DNA from 3 places in the Buttiauxella sp. AC142 genome. Region 3 is predicted to be linked to each of the others. Evidence: riboswitches for the same ligand, from Rfam matches in the RefSeq annotation. Region 3 holds a riboswitch; each other region holds the start of a gene.
The links. A riboswitch is a leader RNA that binds a small molecule or an ion and turns the genes downstream of it on or off. The one in region 3 is predicted to bind thiamine pyrophosphate.

Region 1 (6,779 bases), 1.1 Mb from region 3:
GCTTTACCCAATGCGTACCGAGCGCCTCGCGAGCCAATTGAGCGGCAAAAATCGCTTCTTCCGCCGTCTTAGCACCTGAAGTATTAGGCAGCAATTGCACGCCGGCTTCGAGTAAAGGTGCCAGAATCGCATCGTTACGATTACGCAAATCGACCCGTTTCATCGCCATCGTCACCAATTGCGAACCTGAGGCGCGAATGGCTTCTGCCATTAACTGCGGCGAGGCAAATTTCCCGGTGCCGGTGAACAGGTGTGACGAAAAAGTTTTATCAGCAATCTGTAGCATTTAACCCCCGGCTATGGCCTGAAAAAGCACGATTTTGTCGCCATCATTCAACAAATAGTTTTCCCATTGCTCACGTGGAACGATTCTTTGATTGATCGCTAATGCAACGCCTGGTTTCAATAAACTGAGTTGTTCCAGCAGCATCGCCAGCATCAGGTTGTCCGGGCATTGCATCGGTTCGTCGTTAAAGTGGATGCGCATGTTGCCCTCCGCACACCGGGCAGCCTGCTACTTTCTGCATGATGAGAGTGCGCCAGCTATGTTGGCGGGCATCAAACAGGCGTAGAGAACCCGCAGCCGGAGCCATACCGCTGAGGTGTTTTATCGCTTCAAGCGCCTGCAATGTGCCCATCACACCCACCACCGGGCCGACGATGCCTGCCGTGCGGCAGTTGCGTTCCGGTTCGTGTTCATCAGGCCACACGCAGCGGTAACAACCGTTTTCCCATGGCGGCGTCAGCACCATAAGTTGCCCACCAAATCCCACGGCACTTGCGGAGATCAGCGGTTTGTTATGTGCGACGCAGGCGGCGTTAATCGCATGGCGCGTTGCCATGTTGTCGCTGCAATCCAGTACCAAATCGGCATTTTTTACTGCCTGATTCAACACTTCTCCAGCCAGACGCTCGCCAATAACCTGGAGCTTAATATCAGGATTAAGTTGTTGTAGATGGCGTTGGGCGGCCAGCGATTTTGGTTGGTCGATATCTTGCGTGGTGAACAGAATCTGGCGCTGCAAATTACTGATATGCACGTTGTCATCATCGGCGAGAATCAGGGTACCAACGCCTGCGGCAGCCAAATACAACGCCGCCGGGGAACCCAGCCCGCCTAATCCGACGATTAAGACTTTGCTGGCGAGCAGCTTTTGCTGCCCTTCAATGGCGATATCTTCCAATAGCACCTGGCGGCTGTAACGCATAAAGTCGGAATCATTCATCGCCAGCCCCCACTAGTTCCAGCAACTGTGCGGTAGCCGCTCGCCAGTCAGCAGCCTGAGTTATTGCACTAACCACCGCGACACCGCCCACACCTGTTTTTAGCACGAAGGGAACGCGCTCAATGCATATCCCGCCAATCGCGACAGTCGGGTAATCGCCCAACGTTTTGATATGTGCAGCGAGCTGCGCCAGCCCTTGCGGGGCGGACGGCATTTGTTTGGTGTTGGTAGGGAAAACATGCCCTAAAGCGATGTAAGAAGGGCGCGCCATCAGGGCGCGATCCATTTCCATATTGTCGTGTGTCGAAAGCCCGAGGCGCAGGCCCGCATCGCGAATAGCATCCAGATTAGCCACATCCATATCTTCCTGGCCGAGATGCACGCCGTAAGCGCGATGTTTTATTGCCAGCCGCCAGTAATCGTTAATAAATAGGCGAGCTTGGTATTGCTGGCTTAACTTGATGGCCGCAACAATATCGCCCTCAACGTCATCGTCGTGTTTGTCTTTGATGCGCAATTGAATGGTGCGCACGCCTGCTCCCAACAGTCGCTCAATCCATTCAACGCTATCAACCACCGGGTATAAACCCAACCGCTGCGGCACAGCGGGAAATGCAGGTTTGTTCATCACACTTCCTCCTGGCGCAGATAAATTTCGCCACCTTTTGCCCGGAAGGTTTGCGACATATCTTCCAGTCCGACTTCAATGGCTTGTTTAGCGGCGAAATCGCGAACCTCCTGGGAGATTTTCATTGAGCAGAATTTTGGCCCGCACATGGAACAGAAGTGCGCGACTTTGCCGGACTCCTGCGGCAGCGTTTCGTCGTGATACGCGCGGGCAGTGAACGGGTCGAGTGCGAGGTTAAACTGATCCTCCCAGCGGAATTCAAAGCGGGCTTTCGACATGGCGTTATCGCGTATCTGCGCACCAGGGTGGCCTTTTGCGAGGTCTGCGGCATGGGCCGCAATTTTGTAGGTAATCAGACCCTGCTTAACATCATCTTTATTTGGCAGGCCAAGATGTTCTTTTGGCGTGACGTAACACAGCATCGCGCAGCCAAACCAGCCGATCATGGCCGCACCAATTCCTGACGTGAAATGGTCGTAACCAGGCGCAATATCGGTAGTCAGCGGGCCGAGTGTGTAGAACGGCGCTTCGTGGCAATGCTCCAGTTCTTCGGTCATGTTGCGGCGAATCATCTGCATTGGCACATGCCCCGGTCCTTCAATCATCACCTGTACGTCGTACTCCCAGGCGATTTTGGTTAACTCGCCAAGCGTATGCAGCTCAGAGAATTGTGCTTCGTCGTTGGCATCCTGGATGGAGCCGGGGCGCAGACCGTCGCCTAAAGAGAGCGAAACGTCGTAAGCCGCGCAGATTTCACAGATTTCGCGGAAGTGCTCATACAGGAAGTTTTCCTGATGATGCGATAGGCACCATTTCGCCATAATCGAGCCACCGCGTGAAACAATTCCGGTGAGGCGTTTGGCGGTCATCGGCACATAACGCAGCAGTACTCCGGCGTGAATCGTGAAGTAATCGACGCCTTGCTCAGCCTGTTCCAGCAGCGTGTCGCGGAACATTTCCCAGGTCAGGTCTTCGGCGATGCCATTAACTTTCTCCAGCGCCTGGTAAATTGGCACAGTGCCGATCGGTACCGGGCTGTTACGCAAAATCCATTCACGGGTTTCGTGGATATAGCGGCCGGTAGACAGATCCATCACGGTATCTGCCCCCCAGCGCGTGGACCAGACCAGTTTTTCCACTTCTTCTTCAATGGAGGAAGTGACCGCCGAGTTGCCGATATTGGCGTTCACTTTCACCAGAAAGTTACGTCCAATAATCATCGGCTCAGATTCGGGGTGGTTGATATTAGCGGGGATAATTGCCCGTCCAGCCGCCACTTCGTCACGCACAAATTCCGGCGTGATATTTTCTGGCAGGCGCGCACCAAAACCCTGGCCTGGATGCTGGTGGCGTAACACTTCATCGCGAATACGCTCGCGGCCCATATTTTCGCGAATGGCGATGAACTCCATTTCCGGCGTCACTCTTCCCTGGCGTGCATAGTGCAGTTGCGTGACGGTTTTCCCGGCTTTAGCCCGCTTCGGCGTGAGCTGTGTTTCGAAACGCAATTCATCCAGACCGTCATCGGCCAGGCGCTCTTTGGTGTAGGCAGAGCTGCGGTCGGCCAAGATTTCGCAATCATCACGTTCGGCAATCCAGTTTTCACGTAGTGGAGAAAGACCGCGCAGGACATCAATGTTGATAGCCGGGTCGCCATACGCGCCAGAAGTGTCGTAAACCGGAATGGCATCGTTAGGGGTGAACTGCGGGTTTTCTTTGCTACTGCCAGTGGCTGTCGGGCTAAGCTGGATTTCACGCATCGGCACGCGGATATCATCACGCGAGCCGGTGAGGTAAATTCGCTGAGAGTTAGGGAAAGCTGTGCCTTCGAGGGTATTGATAAAGTGTTGGGCAGCAGCACGCTGTTCGCGACTGTTTGGTTTTTTTTCAGTAGTAGACATAGCTCATTCCAGTAATTATCAGGAAGTGGCTTGTCAGAACAACGGAGGAGTAATGAATGTGGGGCGCCCGCGCACGGGTGAACCCAAAAGCAGAATTACTCTTGTTCCCTTCGCAGGTATTAACCTGATCAGGTTCCGCGGATCCCGAATTAACGGTCTCAGCCGGTGCTTAACGCACTCGGCACTCCGACAAGAAGAAACCCGTATTGCTACGGGTCGATATGTAAATTACGCGTTAACAGAGCAGAACTCAAGCCGGACGTGCAAGGCTGCCGGTCTCATTAGCACTGTCATTTAGATCGTGGTCGTACGCCAACTGAATCAGTTTATCTTCCAGCGAAAAGCGGGATTCTAACGCTTCACCAATGCCGGAAAGTGCTTTCTGGAACTCAATATAGTTATCATGATCGATTGCGCTTTCGAGATGCGAATCGTAGAAATCCATGATTTGCTGGGTGTTGGCTTCAAGTTGTGGGTAAAGATGAGTGGCGGCTAAAAGTGGGCTGCTACCTTCCATTTCACTGATAATGCGTTCATAAATATTAAAATGGCCGGAAGAAAGATAGTCCACGAGGTTATGGCAAAAATTATCCAGAGCCTTTTCATCGAGCGCAGTATGGGATTCCTTGTTAGGCTTGATCCCAACCATATTGTAATAAGCTACCAACAGATGTTTGCGGGCATGAAGCCATTGGTCGATTAACTCATTACTACCACCAACGCGCTCAGTCAGGTTTTCTAACTGGTTAAGCATGATTGACTCCGTGAGTAGAGATGTGACGCAAACGTACCCAAAAGTGTTACGACTATTTGTTTATACCAGCGAACTCGGGGATGTGCACCAGGTTATGGAACGCGTAATTCAAAAGTTAGATCAGGGCTGGTTTATCGTCAGTCATGAACAAAAACTGTGGCTGCCTAAAGGTGAGCTACCTCACGGAGCGGCAGAGGAATTTCAATTAGATGGCGCGGTGGGGATACCCATCGGCGAATGGGAAAACGAGCCTGTCTGGCTGGTGCGAGAAAATCGCAAGGCGGATATGGGTTCTGTGCGTCAGGTGATTGACCAGGATGTGGGTTTGTTCCAGCTGGCTGGGCGTGGCGTGCAGTTGGCGGAGTTCTATCGCTCGCACAAATTCTGCGGCTACTGTGGCCATGAAATGCACGTCAGCAAAACCGAATGGGCGATGCTGTGTAACCACTGCCGTGAACGTTATTACCCGCAAATTTCACCGTGCATCATCGTAGCCATTCGTCGCGACGATCAAATCCTGCTTGCCCAACATACGCGTCATCGCAACGGGGTTTACACCGTCCTGGCCGGGTTTGTTGAGGTTGGGGAAACCCTCGAGCAAGCCGTGGCGCGTGAAGTGATGGAAGAGAGCAGCATTCGCGTTAAGAATTTACGCTATGTAACTTCCCAACCTTGGCCGTTCCCGCAATCGTTGATGACTGCGTTTATGGCGGATTATCACAGTGGCGAGATTAAAATTGACCCGAAAGAGTTAATTGACGCGGGCTGGTATCGATATGATCAGCTCCCGCTGTTGCCGCCGCCAGGCACGGTGGCGCGTCGTTTGATTGAAGATACCGTCGCCCTGTGTCGCGCGGACTATGAGTGATAAACTTGAGCGATACAGCCAAAGGAAATTCAAAATGACTGAACTGAAGAACGACCGTTACCTGCGGGCGCTGCAACGCCAACCTGTAGATACCACGCCAGTATGGATGATGAGGCAGGCAGGTCGTTACTTGCCAGAATACAAAGCCACGCGCGCTGTCGCAGGCGATTTTATGTCGCTGTGCAAAAATGCGGAGCTGGCTTGTGAAGTGACATTGCAGCCGCTGCGTCGCTATCCGCTGGATGCCGCTATCCTTTTCTCCGATATTCTCACCGTGCCAGACGCGATGGGGCTTGGTCTCTATTTCGAAGCCGGTGAAGGCCCGCGTTTCCGCTCGCCAATTACCAGCCGTGCCGATGTCGAAAAACTGCCGATCCCTGATCCAGAAGATGAACTGGGTTATGTAATGAACGCAGTACGCACCATTCGCCGCGAGTTAAAAGGCGAAGTGCCGCTGATTGGTTTCACCGGAAGCCCGTGGACGCTGGCGACTTATATGGTTGAAGGCGGCAGCAGCAAAGCCTTTACCGTGATTAAAAAGATGATGTATGCCGACCCGCAAGCGCTGCATCTTCTGCTCGATAAGCTGGCGCAAAGCGTCACGCTGTACCTGAATGCGCAAATCAAAGCGGGTGCGCAATCGGTGATGATTTTCGATACCTGGGGCGGTGTGCTGACCGGGCGTGACTATCAACAATTCTCGCTCTATTACATGCACAAAATCATTGATGGCCTGCTGCGTGAAAACGAAGGTCGTCGCGTGCCGGTGACGATGTTCACCAAAGGCGGCGGTCAGTGGCTGGAAGCGATGGCCGAAACAGGTTGTGATGCGCTGGGCTTAGACTGGACGACCGACATCGCTGATGCTCGCCGCCGTGTTGGCCATAAAGTCGCGCTTCAGGGCAATATGGACCCATCCATGCTTTATGCACAACCTGCGCGTATTGAAGAAGAAGTGGCAACGATTCTGGCTGGGTTCGGTAAAGGTGAAGGCCACGTCTTTAACCTCGGCCACGGTATTCATCAGGATGTGCCGCCAGAGCACGCGGGTGCATTTGTTGAAGCGGTGCACCGTTTGTCGAAACCGTATCACCTGTAAAAGTTCGGAGAGGGAATGGATCTCGCAAGCCTGCGTAAACAACAGATCGAACTGGCAGCCCAGGTGATCCGCAAAGATCGCCTGGAGCAAGATCCACCCCGGTTAATCGCCGGGGCTGACGTTGGGTTTGAGCAGGGCGGCGATGTCACGCGTGCCGCCATCGTGCTATTGAAATATCCTTCCCTCGAACTGGTTGAATATCAGGTGGCGCGAGTCGCCACCTCAATGCCTTATATCCCCGGCTTCCTTTCATTTCGTGAATATCCCGCACTGCTTACTGCATGGGAAATGCTGTCGCAAAAA
Region 2 (6,779 bases), 860 kb from region 3:
CCCATCCCGCTCGTCCAGACGTGAACTGGCAGTATGTTGAAAAACTGGCATTAAATCTGTTCGATACCAATGGTGTCGAACTCCAGACGGCGGCATGGTTTACCCTGGCAAGAACAAACCTGGCAGGTATACAGGGTTTCAATGAAGGCATGGCGATTCTTGATGCCCTGATACGTTATCAGTGGTCAGCGATGTGGCCTGCATCGGCACATGCCCGTATTGAAATACTCAGCAGCCTGAGTAAACGTCTCCAGCAGATATTCCGGACACTATCATTTCACAGAGTCGATTTACCAGCCCTGTACCAGAGCGAAAAATTACTGAGCTCAACAGGTGAAGCCTTACAACGTCTGGAGCTTCACAACGCAGCCGGGACGGACGTGATACGGCAAATATTGAAAAATGCCGTAGTCAGGCTCGAAAATAGCGATGCTTCCTCAGACCAGTTAGAAAGCCATCATACTGACGTCACGCTGCCAGTACGGGCAGAGGATCTTGTGCCAGAAGTGAACAACAGTCCACGTTGGGTATATGTCGTAGATACTCAGCCAACGGTTGATGGCGAAGTCAGGCAGAAACCAACACCCCGAATCGCACCCGGTCTGGCATTTCTCAGTGGGTTGCTTACGGCGGGAGTATTGAGCCTGGTTGCGTTTAAATTCATACCGACATTGTTTAGCCATCCCGATGAAGAGGCGGTGATGTCATCTCTCAAAGCTTTACCAGCCAGCCTGCCTCTTCCGGTTTCTGACCAACTACGACATGATTCACCTGCATGGTTAGCAAACAGTGATAGCTATGCGAAGACATTAAGAACCCGACTGGATGAACTCATCACCATGCCTCCTTACTGGCCTTTACAATATGGCTCTCAACTGGTCGAGCAAACCCGTCATCTTTACCCCGATACAGAACTGTCAAAAACGGTTTCAACAGACTGGCAGTCAAAGTTAGCGACGAATTCTTTGCCTGCTGCCAACATCAGCGGGTGGTATCAGGGAATGACTGAACTTCAGAAACTCCAGGACAGATTGAACCAACTAGATGAAAAGAAGGGTAAGTACATGACGGTGAGTGAGCTCAAAACAGCGGTGTTCTCTATATCAAAGTCATTCAATGACAGCATTCCGGCCGAAGAGCTGATAAGGCAATTGCAAACATCCCCTGTAAACCAGCCAGTGTCCAGAGACTTACAAAACCGGGCGGATTTACAGCTCAGGCAGCTAAATAATTCCTATATGTTGATCACATCAGAAGGAAAGGGATAGGTGTTAGTACTATTCAGGATCTGAATGGTTAACGTGATGTATGTTCATTTTACATACAGGTTTTAAGCTCCTGTCTGCGTGAAGAAGAGATGCTGACAGGCCGTGTGCAAGTGCTTGCAATTGCGAACTTCTTCCCCTACGCTATTAATATTAAACGAAATTGTTTAACTCTCATGACTCGGGGTGCCCTTCTTTGTGAAGGCTGAGAAATACCCGTACCACCTGATCTGGATAATGCCAGCGTAGGGAAGTCAGATGCCTGCCTGGTCATCTCTTCTTCACGCCAGGCAGGAGCTTACAAGATGCAACCTGACCTGTTACCCGGCCACTGCGCCGCCTCGGTTTTACATAACTTACGCAGCACACCCCCTTTAGTCCATTGCATGACCAATGATGTGGTGCAGGGTTTTACCGCCAACGTGCTGCTCGCCATTGGCGCGGCTCCCGCTATGGTCATTGAGCCAGAAGAGGCTGCGCAATTTGCCCCCATTGCCAGTGCATTGCTGATTAATATCGGAACACTCACCGCTGATAGCAGTCGCGCAATGCTGGCCGCCATTCACGCCGCGAATCAATCCTCCACGCCATGGGTACTCGATCCGGTTGCCGTCGGCGCTCTGGCGTTTCGTACGCGATTTGCCCATGAACTTCTCGCGCTAAAACCTGCTGCAATCCGGGGTAATGCTTCAGAAATCTTAGCCTTAGCAGGGGAGCATTCCGCAGGTCGTGGCGTAGATAGCGCTGACGACGCACTTTCTGCATTACCCGCAGCCCTTAAACTGGCACAGCTGACTGGCGCGGTGGTGGCAGTTACCGGCGAGGAAGATTACGTCACCGATGGCGAACACGCCTGGAGCGTTGCGGGCGGCGGCGTGTTGATGACGCGCGTGGTCGGTACCGGTTGCGTGCTTTCCGCCGTGGTTGCCGCTTGTTGCTCGCTGCCAGGGTCGCGGCTGGATAACGTGGCTGCCGCCTGCCAGTTTATGAAATTCGCCGGTGAACAGGCGATTGCCGTGAGTCGCGGCCCTGGCAGTTTTGTCCCGGCGTTTCTTGACGCACTTTACGGACTTAATGCGGAGGCTCTGGCATGAGAGGGCAAAAACGCATTAACGCATTAACGATTGCTGGCACTGACCCCAGCGGTGGCGCGGGCATTCAGGCTGACCTGAAAACATTCTCGGCACTGGGGGCGTATGGCACCAGCGTGATCACCGCGCTGGTGGCGCAAAACACCCGCGGTGTGCAATCTGTTTATCGCATTGAACCGGCGTTTGTCGCCGCCCAGCTTGATTCTGTGCTCAGCGATGTGCGCATCGACACCATTAAAATTGGCATGCTGGCTGAAACTGATATCGTTGAAGCGGTGGCTGAACGGTTGGCTTTTTACAATGCACGCAACGTGGTGCTCGATACGGTCATGCTGGCGAAAAGTGGCGACCCCTTGCTTGCGCCCTCTGCGGTAGAGAGTCTGCGTCGTCGGCTGTTGCCACAAGTGACGTTGATCACCCCGAATCTGCCTGAAGCCGCCGCATTGCTGGACGCACCACATGCACACAGTGAGCGAGAAATGAAGGAGCAGGGCGATGCACTGCTGGGAATGGGGTGCAAAGCGGTGTTGATGAAAGGCGGCCATCTTGATGACGTCGAAAGCCCGGACTGGTTGTTCACCCGCGACGGTGCGCAACGTTTTACCGCTCCGCGTGTCCAGACTCGCCACACTCACGGCACGGGATGTACGCTTTCTGCGGCCCTTGCCGCACTTTATCCGCGCTATCTTGACTGGCCGAAGACTATTTCGGCGGCTAAAGCGTGGCTATCTCAGGCGTTAGAGCAGGCGGATTCGCTGGAAGTGGGCCACGGAATTGGACCTGTGCATCATTTTCACCAATGGTGGTAATCGAGGTAATACCTGTATAAGACCATTGAGTTATACTGGTTTCACCTTATCTTCCGGACATTTGCGCGAAATGGAACAGGTTCACCTGCAGCTCATTGAACAACTCATCCAGCGGTTTTCGCAGGCCGACAACACGCCGCTGTATTTGAAATTCGCCGAAACGGTGAAATCGGCGGTACGCAGCGGTGTGTTGCCGCAAGGGAATATTCTGCCGGGGGAGCGAGATCTCAGTCAGTTGACCGGCGTTTCGCGCATAACGGTGCGCAAAGCAATGCAGACGCTGGAAGATGAAGGGGTGGTGACGCGTTCCCGAGGCTACGGCACGCAGATTAACAACACGTTTGAGTATTCGCTGAAAGAGGCGCGTGGCTTTTCGCAGCAAGTTGTGTTGCGCGGTAAAAAGCCTGACACACTGTGGGTCAACAAACGCGTGGTGAAATGCCCGGCAGATGTGGCCGAGCAACTGGCGATTATCGCCGATAGCGATGTTTTCCTGCTGAAACGTATTCGTTATGTCGATGAAGATGCGGTTTCGGTGGAAGAGTCTTACGTGCCAACGGAATTAATCGCCAATGCTGATGACATCGGCGTTTCGCTGTATGACTATTTTCGCAGCCAGAATATTATCCCGCAACGAACGCGTAGCCGCGTCAGCGCCAGAATGCCCGACAGCGAGTTCCAGTCGCATATTAAGCTGGATACGCCGGTGCCGGTTCTGGTGATCAAACAGGTGGCGTTTGACCCGCAAAACCGGCCTATCGAATACAGCATTAGTTATTGTCGCAGCGATCTATATGTGTTTGTCTGCGAAGAATAATACCCATCATACTTCAAACGGCATCTTTGTTGGCTGCGTTCACTTGCCCGAATCGCTTAGTTGACTAAGCTCATCGGGACTCGCTCTCTTGCCGCCGCGATGCCGCTCGAATTATTTTGGGTATTGGCAGAGTTGTTCAATAAAGGGGGCGCAATCGCCACCGCGGTGGCTAACGACATAAGAAGCCACGGCATTACCCAGACTTACCGCATCGCCGAGGTTCCAGCCCGCCGCCAGCCCAGCCAGAGTACCACCCGCATGGCTGTCGCCTGCGCCAATCGTATCCACAACCACGGCCGGGAACGGCGCTGCCAGACCAATACTCTCCGCTGAAGCAAACCAGGCACCTTCTTTGTCGAGCCGCACTATTAACGGCGAATCGTAGCGCTCAAGCCATTTCTCGCAAATTCCTGCAATATCATCGCCCGCTACATTCAACCACTGCGCGGCAATTGCTGCTTCCTGGCGGTTAAGGGAAACCATCGGTTTGCAGGCCATTATTCGCGCCAGCAGTGGCTCAGGAATATCGGCAATCCGCGGGCCAAAATCAATAAATGCGCTCACGTCATGCAGCGATTCCAGCCAGTTAACCAGTAATTCGGCACACGGCCCGGCAAGTTGATATCCAGACAGCGAAAGCAGGGTACCGGGCGCAAGCTGCAATTTATCCAGCCACTGCTGATTCCACTGGTGCTCGACGCCACGAAACGACATAAACGTTCTTTCGCCATCCGGCTCCACCAGCGCCAGACACCAGCCGTTATCGCCGCTGGTGGTATGGATTTCGCTGTTGATTCCCTGCTTTTCCAGGCTTGAGCGAATGATATCCGCCCAGGTTCCCTGGCCAATCGGTAGCGCATTTTTAGAGGTAATGCCCAGGCGTGACAGCGTGAGCGCGATGTTCAGCGCGCAGCCGCCGATGTTCACGCTTTGCTGTTGCAGTTCGATATCACATCCGCGCCACGGCAGGGCGTAAGCGTCGGCTATGACGTCAATAACTGCCGAGCCGAGCACGCAAACCGGGCGTTTCGCCGTAAGTGTCGGCAGGCGGGAATGCAATTCACTGGCGTTCATTTTGCGCCTCCCTTTGCTGGCGATAGCCCATAAACAGGCGGCTGTAGCGCGTAAAATCAAGCTGGTTAACGTCATCAAGCTCGCGTTTAAGTTCGCTATCAATGCTTTCTACGCCGTGTAGTGCGCCACAAATCGCCGTCGCCATCGCACCAATGGTGTCGGTATCCCCGCCCAGGTTGGCGCATAAAATCGCGCAACGATTAGGGTTGGTTTGTGCCAGTTCCACCATCGCAATCGCTGCGGCGACAGATTCAATGGTGCTGGTGCCGGTGCCGACCAGGTGGTAAACCTGCTCCATGCCAGACTCGGTGCCGCGCGCGGTTCTGGCAACGTTTAACGCCAGCTCAATACGCGCCCCAAGGGATGCATTAAAAGTAGTGACTCGCTTTTCCTGCGCGTGGCGAGCCACAGAAGGCAGTTCATCGCAAATGGTTTCCCAGTTCCGGCCTTCAATCGCTTTTGAAATCGCCCAGGCTATCACCACCGCGCCGGAAATCGCCAGATCGGATTTATGAGTCGGGCTGGAGGCCAGTGCGACTTCATCAATGAACGCGTCGAGATTATGCGTCGGCAACAGGCAACCCAACGGCGAGGCACGCATGGCCGCCCCGTTAGTGACGCCATTGTTTTCCAGCTCGCTGACCGGCGTGCCTTGCTTAATCGCATTCAGCGCGATTTTGGACGTTGGCCCAAGCACATTTTTGTTGAAAGCATCGAAGCCTTCCGCCCAGCGCAGAATATTGCGCCCGATGGTGTCCGGGTTGACTGCACCGTGATGCTCGATAATCGCATCGGCCAGCGCCAGCGCCATCGAGGTGTCGTCGGTAAACTCGGCGCGGTTGAAATAACAGGCGGCGTTGTTTTCTGCTGGCCCCGGCAGGAAGCGGTCAATCCAGCCAAAGTGCGCTTTTACCCGCGAACGCGGCCACAACTCCGATGGCATTCCCATCGCATCACCTAAAGCTTGGCCGTAAAAGGCACCCAGAATACGATTTTCCATCATTATGCTTCCTTTAAATCTTTGTCAGATTGGCTGCCAGCAACGGCAATAGTCGTGATTTCTTTGTCGGACTCGCGGAAAAACACCATGAACAACACGGTAATGACCGCAATCATCACAGCACCAAAGCCCCACATTCCCGCCCAGTTGAAGGTCTGACCGTTGACAGGTGTTGGGTAGGCGAACATTTTTTCCATCAGTTGTGCGCCGATACGATAACCAAGCAAGCTACCAAAGCCCTGGCAGCACAGCGTGATAAGCCCTTGTGCCGCAGTGCGCATATGCACCGGCGCTTTTTTATCGACGTAGATATAGGCAGTGACGTAGTAGAAATCGTAACTCACGCCGTGCAGCAAAATACCGAGGAACAGCAGACCGTAAGTAAAGATATGGTCGGCTCCACCGTACACGAAGAATCCGTAGCGAATGGCGGCGGTGATAAGACCAAGCAGTAATACCTTTTTAATGCCAAAGCGCTTAATGAAGAACGGCAGCGCCAGCATAAAGAAGATTTCGGAGAACTGGCCGAGCGTCATCCATCCAGTGGCGTTATGCATACCCACTTCGGTCAGATAACCATTGGCAAAGATGTAATAGAAAGCCAGTGGCATGGCAAACAAGAAAGAGCAGAAGAAAAACACCAGGAAGTTTTTGTCTTTCAGCAGCACGATGGCATCCAGCCCGAGCATCACTTTCACGCTCATTTTGCCGGTACTTTTCGGT
Region 3 (6,779 bases):
GTTGCGATGCTGTCAGGCGAGCCAGCCATCCAGCAGAAACACTTTGGGTTGCGGTAAAATACTGTTGATAAAACTTAACCACTGGCGACCGTTTCATATGTACCTCCTCGCTTTCAACGTTGATGATTATTGGCGTAATATGAGGAAAGTTAAATTGATGAGTTTCTGACAGGAGTTCCTCTTTTATGAGTTCGAGTCGTCTGCAACAACAATTCATCCGCCTGTGGCAATATTTCGAAGGTAAACCGCAGGATACAACGTTGAATGACCTGGCCTCACTGCTGAATTGCTCCCGCCGCCATATGCGCACGCTACTCAGTGCGATGCAGGAAAAGGGCTGGCTGAGCTGGAAAGCGGAAGTCGGACGAGGCAAACGTTCGCAGCTCGAATTTCTCTACACGGGCCTCGCACTCCAGCAACAGCGGGCAGAGGATCTTCTCGAGCAGGACAGAATTGATCAACTGGTGCAGATCGTCGGGGATAAAGCCGCGGTGCGCCAGATGCTGATCTCCCACCTCGGACGCAGCTTCCGGCAGGGGCGACATATTCTGCGCGTTCTGTACTATCGCCCGCTGTTAAACCTGTTACCAGGCTCGGCTTTACGCCGTTCAGAAACGCATATTGCCCGGCAAATTTTCAGCGGCTTAATCCGCATAAATGAGGAAAATGGGGAACTGGAAGCGGATATAGCCCACCACTGGCAGCAAATATCCCCATTACACTGGCGTTTTTATTTGCGCCCTGGCATTCATTTCCACCATGGCCGCGAGCTGGATATGCTGGATGTCATGACCTCTTTGCAACGGATCAATGCGCTACCGCTCTATTCTCACATCACCCAGATTAGCTCCCCAACCGCCTGGACACTGGATATTACGCTCTCACAGCCAGATAACTGGCTGCCGTGGTTGCTTGGCAGTGTTAATGCGATGATTCTGCCGCGTGAGTGGCAAACGCTGGACAACTTTTCCCGCCAGCCAGTCGGCTCCGGCCCCTATTCGGTCGTGCGTAACAACACCAACCAACTGAAGATCCAGGCCTATGATGATTACTTTGGCTATCGCGCATTGATAGACGAAGTGAATTTCTGGGTGCTGCCGGAAATTGGCGAAGACGTCAGCTGTGCGGTGCAATTATCGGGAATGCCTGACAGCGAGAAAGCGGTTGAAAGTCGCCTGGAAGAAGGCTGTTACTACATTTTATTTGATAGACGCTCGCATTCCGGCAGCAATGAACAAGTGCGTCGCTGGTTGAGCCATGTGCTGGCACCTATTCACCTGCTTTATAGCGCGGGCGAACAAAACCAGCAGTATTGGTTCCCGGCATACGGCTTATTGCCACGCTGGCACCACACCCGACCGCAGCCGGTCGTCGAAAAACCCGCAGGGCTTGAGTCCGTAACACTGACGTTCTATCGCGACCACGTTGAGCACCGGGTTATCAGTAAAGTGATGGAACAATTGCTGGCACGCACAGGCGTAAAACTGGTGGTGCAAGAAGTCAGTTATGAAGAGTGGCATCAGGGCGATGCCGAAAGCGATATCTGGCTTAACAGCGCCAACTTCACCCTGCCGCTAGAATTTTCACTCTTTTCGCATCTTTATGAGGTGCCGCTCATTCAAAAATGTATTGCGATTGACTGGGAATCCGATACCCGTAAATGGCACAACAGTGAGCTTTCACTGCCCGAGTGGTGCCAGAAGCGCGTTGAGAATAATGACATTTTGCCGTTAATTCACCACTGGCTGCGCATCGAGGGGCAACGCAGCATGCGTGGCGTGAGGATGAACACGCTCGGCTGGTTTGACTTTAAATCGGCCTGGTTTGCACCCCCGGAACCTTAATACTTTCGATTCATTCACAGAATCATTACAATGCTCGCGTTCTCAACGGGGTGCTAAGACGAAAGTCTGGCTGAGATAATACCCGTCGAACCTGATCCGGATAATGCCGGCGAAGGGATTTGAGGCTCCATTCTCAAAGTCCTTTGCCACCCCTAATTCCAAGAGGTGCAAAGTGTTCAAAAAATTTCTGCCGTTGCTGGCACTCATCGCTGCCCCAGTTTTTGCCAAACCCCTGCTGACTGTTTACACCTACGACTCCTTTGCCGCCGATTGGGGTCCAGGTCCTGCGGTGAAAAAAGCCTTTGAAGCTGACTGCAATTGCGAGCTGAAATTTGTCGCACTCGAAGACGGCGTCTCTTTGCTAAATCGCCTGCGCATGGAAGGAAAGAACACCAAGGCTGATGTGGTGCTGGGCCTGGATAACAATTTGCTGGAAGCGGCTGCACAGACCAAACTGTTTGCCACCAGCAATGTTGATAGCAGCAAACTGAAAATCCCTGGCGGCTGGAACAACGACACGTTCGTGCCTTTCGACTACGGCTATTTCGCTTTCGTCTACGATAAAAACAAACTGAAAAACCCGCCAAAAAGCCTGAAAGAACTGGTCGAAAGCGACCAAAAATGGAAAGTGATTTACCAGGATCCGCGCACCAGCACGCCGGGTTTAGGCCTACTGTTATGGATGCAAAAAGTTTACGGCGACAAAACACCTGAAGCCTGGGCGAAACTGGCGAAGAAAACCGTCACCGTCACCAAAGGCTGGTCTGAAGCTTACGGTCTGTTCCTGAAAGGCGAAGGCGATTTGGTGATGAGTTACACCACCTCTCCGGCGTATCACATTATCGAAGAGAAAAAAGATAACTACGCAGCGGCGAATTTCAGCGAAGGTCATTATTTGCAGGTAGAAGTCGCTGGCCGTTTAGCTTCCAGCAAGCAGCCTGAACTGGCTGAGAAATTCATGAAATTTATTACCTCGCCAGGCTTCCAGAACACCATTCCAACCGGCAACTGGATGTACCCGGTAACGGACGTGAAATTGCCTGAAGGTTTTAACGGTCTGGTGAAACCGCAGACCACGCTGGAATTTAGCTCGCAAGACGTCTCTTCCCATCGCGCAAGTTGGATTAGTGAATGGCAACGCGCCGTCAGCCGCTGATCCCCGGCTGGCTGATTCCAGGGCTATGCGCCGCTACTCTCGTGGTAGCCGTAGCCCTCGCGGCTTTTCTGGCGCTGTGGTTTAACGCGCCGCAAACCGATATCCGTGCTCTGGTGCAGGATAGCTATTTGTGGCACGTGCTGCGTTTCTCGTTCTGGCAAGCATTCCTCTCCGCTGCCCTTTCGGTATTTCCGGCGATTTTCCTCGCCCGCGCACTTTACCGCCGCCATTTTCCGGGGCGGCTCGCGCTGTTACGTCTGTGTGCCATGACGCTCGTGTTGCCGGTGTTAGTGGCCGTGTTTGGTATTCTGACGGTGTATGGCCGCGAAGGTTGGCTGGCCTCATTGTGCGCCTGGCTGGGCATTGAATGGGTTTTCTCGCCGTATGGCCTTAAGGGCATTTTATTAGCTCACGTCTTTTTTAACCTGCCGATGGCGACGCGCCTGCTGCTTCAGGCGCTGGAAAATATCCCCAGCGAACAGCGCCAGGTCGCCGCGCAGTTGGGAATGCAGGGCTGGAACTTCTTCCGCTTTGTTGAATGGCCGTGGCTACGCCGCCAGATTCTTCCTGCCGCCGCACTCATTTTCATGCTTTGTTTCGCAAGTTTTGCCACCGTGCTTTCACTGGGCGGCGGGCCGCAGGCAACGACCATTGAGCTGGCTATCTTCCAGGCGCTGAGTTACGACTACGATCCTGCCCGTGCGGCGTTGCTCGCATTAGTACAAATGATTTGCTGCCTGGGTCTGGTGCTGATGAGCCAACGCCTCAGTAAAGCGATTCCGGTGGGTATCAGCCAGATGCAAGGCTGGCGCGACCCGCAGGATAACTTGCGCCGCAAACTGTGTGACGGGCTGCTTATCGTGCTCGCACTATTATTGTTATTACCGCCGCTGATAGCGGTCATCATTGATGGTATCAATAGCGGTTTTAACAGCGTACTTTCCCAGCCGATTCTCTGGCAGGCATTATTTACCTCGTTAAGAATTGCAGTCGGCGCGGGATTGATAAGCGTAGTCATCACGGTGATGCTGCTGTGGAGTTCGCGTGAATTGCGCCTGCGCAACCGCGCATTTGCCGGGCAGGCACTGGAACTGAGCGGCATGTTGATTTTAGCCATGCCGGGCATTGTGCTGGCAACCGGCTTTTTCCTGTTGCTCAATAACAGCGTGGGTTTGCCGCAAACCGCTGACGGCATCGTAATTTTTACCAATGCGCTGATGGCCATTCCTTACGCGTTGAAAGTGCTGGAAAACCCGATGCTTGATGTCGCAGAACGCTACGGCAAATTGTGCCAGTCACTCAATATCAGCGGCTTAAATCGTCTGCGCTACATCGAGTTGCGGGCGCTCAAACGCCCACTGGCGCAGGCGTTAGCATTTGCCTGCGTGCTCTCGATTGGTGATTTTGGCGTCGTGGCGCTATTCGGTAATGAAGATTTCCGCACGCTGCCTTTTTATCTCTATCAACAAATTGGTTCATATCGTAGCCAGGACGGTGCCGTTACCGCGCTAATCTTGCTGATACTGTGCTTTGCTTTATTCACATTGATTGAAAAACTTCCGGGACGCCATGCTAACGCTAACTGATGTAACCTGGCTCTATCACCATTTACCAATGCGTTTTTCGATGCAAATTAATGCCGGAGAACGCGTGGCGGTGCTGGGGCCGAGCGGCGCGGGAAAAAGTACGCTGCTGAGTTTGATTGCCGGTTTTCTGACGCCTGCCAGCGGACAGATTAGGCTCAACAATGAAGATCATACGCATAGCGCTCCTGCGCAGCGCCCGGTGTCGATGCTGTTCCAGGAGAACAATCTTTTTAGCCATTTGACGGTGCGTCAGAACATAGGGCTTGGGTTAAATCCCGGCCTGAAGCTGAATCCTGACCAGCAGCAGCGTCTGGCGACCATTGCCAGCCAAATGGCGATTAGTGATTTGCTCGACCGTTTGCCTTCACAGCTTTCTGGCGGCCAGCGCCAGCGTGTCGCCCTCGCCCGCTGTCTGGTGCGCGAGCAACCTATTTTGCTGCTCGATGAACCTTTCTCAGCACTCGATCCAGCGCTGCGCCAGGAAATGCTGCAATTGCTTGATGACCTGTGCCGCCAGCAGCAGCTGACGCTGTTGATGGTTTCGCACAGTATTGAAGATGCGGCACGCATTGCCGAAAGAAGTCTGGTGGTGGTCGATGGCCGTATCGCCTGGGATGGCGACACGGCAACCTTATTGAGCGGGGAAGCAAGCGCATCGGCGCTGCTGGGTATTAGTGGTGGCCAGTAAGCACTTTCCACAAAATTTCGCGGTAAATCGGCATCAGCGGATGCATTTGAATCGCCACAAAACTGCCTATCGCCAGCACCGCCATGGTGGGGGCTAACCAATGCAAACGCGCCCGAGGCAAATATTGCGTTAAACGGTCGGCACTGGCTTTACCGCTACGCCACCAGCGCCAGCACAACCAGCCCGCCAGCCAAAGGCCCAGCGCGACCAGCAGCAATAGCCATTTAAAGCTGCCGCTCTGCATATCCGCAGGAATATCAATGGCGGCTCCCGCCAGAATTCCGGGCAAGAAGTAGATTGGCGGCCAGAAAATGCAGCCGATAATATTAGGGACGATAAATTTAGAAACAGGGAGATCCAACATGCCTGCAACCATCGGCACCAGCGGGCGTGTCGGGCCAACAAAACGGCCAACCAGGATGGTAAACATGCTGTGTTGATGCAGCGCATGCTCGGTTTTATCCAGCAGCGCTTTGTTCTTTTTCATAAACGACCAGCGATGCAGCGGCCCTTTAAAGCGGCCTCCCAGCCAGAACGAAATCCAGTCGCCCAGCAGGCAACCGATAATCCCTGCAGCCCAGGCGTGATAAAACCCAACCTGACCGCCACCAATCAGCGCACCAAGTCCCGCCATCATTACCGTGCCAGGAAGGATAAGCCCCACCAGCGCCAGAGATTCCAGAAAGGCCACCAGCATCACCGCAAAAAGCGAGTACGCCACTGACTGAGTTATAAAGTGTTCCAGCAAAGCTTCCATAAAGCGTCCGTCGAGAAACGAGTGGGCGATTCTCCTGAGTGATGAGATAACCGTCAAGCCATCATTTGTATGTATAAATTATAGTGATCATTCACACCCTGCACGAAACTCACTCGGGCTGGCACCCGTACACTTCTTGAAAACTCGCGAAAAATAGAGCTGGTCTTCAAACCCGACATTGCGCCCGACGCTGGCGATCGGCATACGCGTGGTGCTGAGCAATAGTTTCGCCTGGAGAATACGTTGGTCTTCACGCCAGCTTAAAACGCTGACGCCAAGCTGTTGGCGGAACAAATGCGACAGGCGAGAAGGCGATAAACAGACATGTTGCGCGACACTGGCGATATCAAACTGGTTATCAGCCAGATGGTCGCTGATGTACTGGCACGCGTCACGAACGCGGTTATCGAGCGGGGGATTGAGCGAGGCGCTTAATACTTCCATGCGCCGCAGTAATAATTGCTCTAACAGATTGATAGCCAATAATTCCGCATAACGCCCTTCTGCCTGCCCGGCCTCAATAATCTGCCCAAAGAGCTGAGAAAAGTTTTGCTGGTGAGCATCATCCGGGCGGAAAAACCCGGTGTGCGCAAAGATTGGCTCCCAGTTCAGCCACTCCTGCCAGTAAGCGCGCGGGCGGAAATAAACCCACTGGTGATACCACTCCTTGCTGGCAGGTTCGCGGCCATAGTGGTGCACTTCACCCGGCGGGAACAACAGAATATCGCCTGGGCGGCAAATATAGTTC

Region 1: it holds a riboswitch for thiamine pyrophosphate, as region 3 does, so the genes downstream of both, thiC (phosphomethylpyrimidine synthase ThiC) here and thiB (thiamine ABC transporter substrate binding subunit) in region 3, are expected to answer to the same signal.
Region 2: it holds a riboswitch for thiamine pyrophosphate, as region 3 does, so the genes downstream of both, thiM (hydroxyethylthiazole kinase) here and thiB (thiamine ABC transporter substrate binding subunit) in region 3, are expected to answer to the same signal.

The regions. Positions count from the first base shown of each region.
Region 1 covers NZ_CEEDCH010000001.1:4,816,591-4,823,369, forward strand. Annotated here, with positions in the region: gene thiG (thiazole synthase) at 1-286, opposite strand, end outside; gene thiS (sulfur carrier protein ThiS) at 287-487, opposite strand; gene thiF (thiazole biosynthesis adenylyltransferase ThiF) at 471-1,226, opposite strand; gene thiE (thiamine phosphate synthase) at 1,219-1,854, opposite strand; gene thiC (phosphomethylpyrimidine synthase ThiC) at 1,854-3,755, opposite strand; TPP riboswitch at 3,844-3,954, opposite strand; gene AC0IWZ_RS22505 (Rsd/AlgQ family anti-sigma factor) at 4,006-4,509, opposite strand; gene nudC (NAD(+) diphosphatase) at 4,604-5,377, shown strand; gene hemE (uroporphyrinogen decarboxylase) at 5,412-6,476, shown strand; gene nfi (deoxyribonuclease V) at 6,492-6,779, shown strand, end outside.
Region 2 covers NZ_CEEDCH010000001.1:2,897,781-2,904,559, reverse strand. Annotated here, with positions in the region: gene AC0IWZ_RS13545 (VasL domain-containing protein) at 1-1,268, shown strand, start outside; TPP riboswitch at 1,438-1,534, shown strand; gene thiM (hydroxyethylthiazole kinase) at 1,571-2,359, shown strand; gene thiD (bifunctional hydroxymethylpyrimidine kinase/phosphomethylpyrimidine kinase) at 2,356-3,165, shown strand; gene AC0IWZ_RS13530 (GntR family transcriptional regulator) at 3,236-3,982, shown strand; gene AC0IWZ_RS13525 (PfkB family carbohydrate kinase) at 4,094-5,056, opposite strand; gene AC0IWZ_RS13520 (ADP-ribosylglycohydrolase family protein) at 5,043-6,059, opposite strand; gene AC0IWZ_RS13515 (nucleoside permease) at 6,059-6,779, opposite strand, start outside.
Region 3 covers NZ_CEEDCH010000001.1:3,756,564-3,763,342, forward strand. Annotated here, with positions in the region: gene sgrT (glucose uptake inhibitor SgrT) at 1-97, opposite strand, end outside; gene sgrR (HTH-type transcriptional regulator SgrR) at 186-1,844, shown strand; TPP riboswitch at 1,881-1,980, shown strand; gene thiB (thiamine ABC transporter substrate binding subunit) at 2,017-3,000, shown strand; gene thiP (thiamine/thiamine pyrophosphate ABC transporter permease ThiP) at 2,976-4,586, shown strand; gene thiQ (thiamine ABC transporter ATP-binding protein ThiQ) at 4,570-5,274, shown strand; gene AC0IWZ_RS17440 (DedA family protein) at 5,258-6,031, opposite strand; gene araC (arabinose operon transcriptional regulator AraC) at 6,119-6,779, opposite strand, start outside.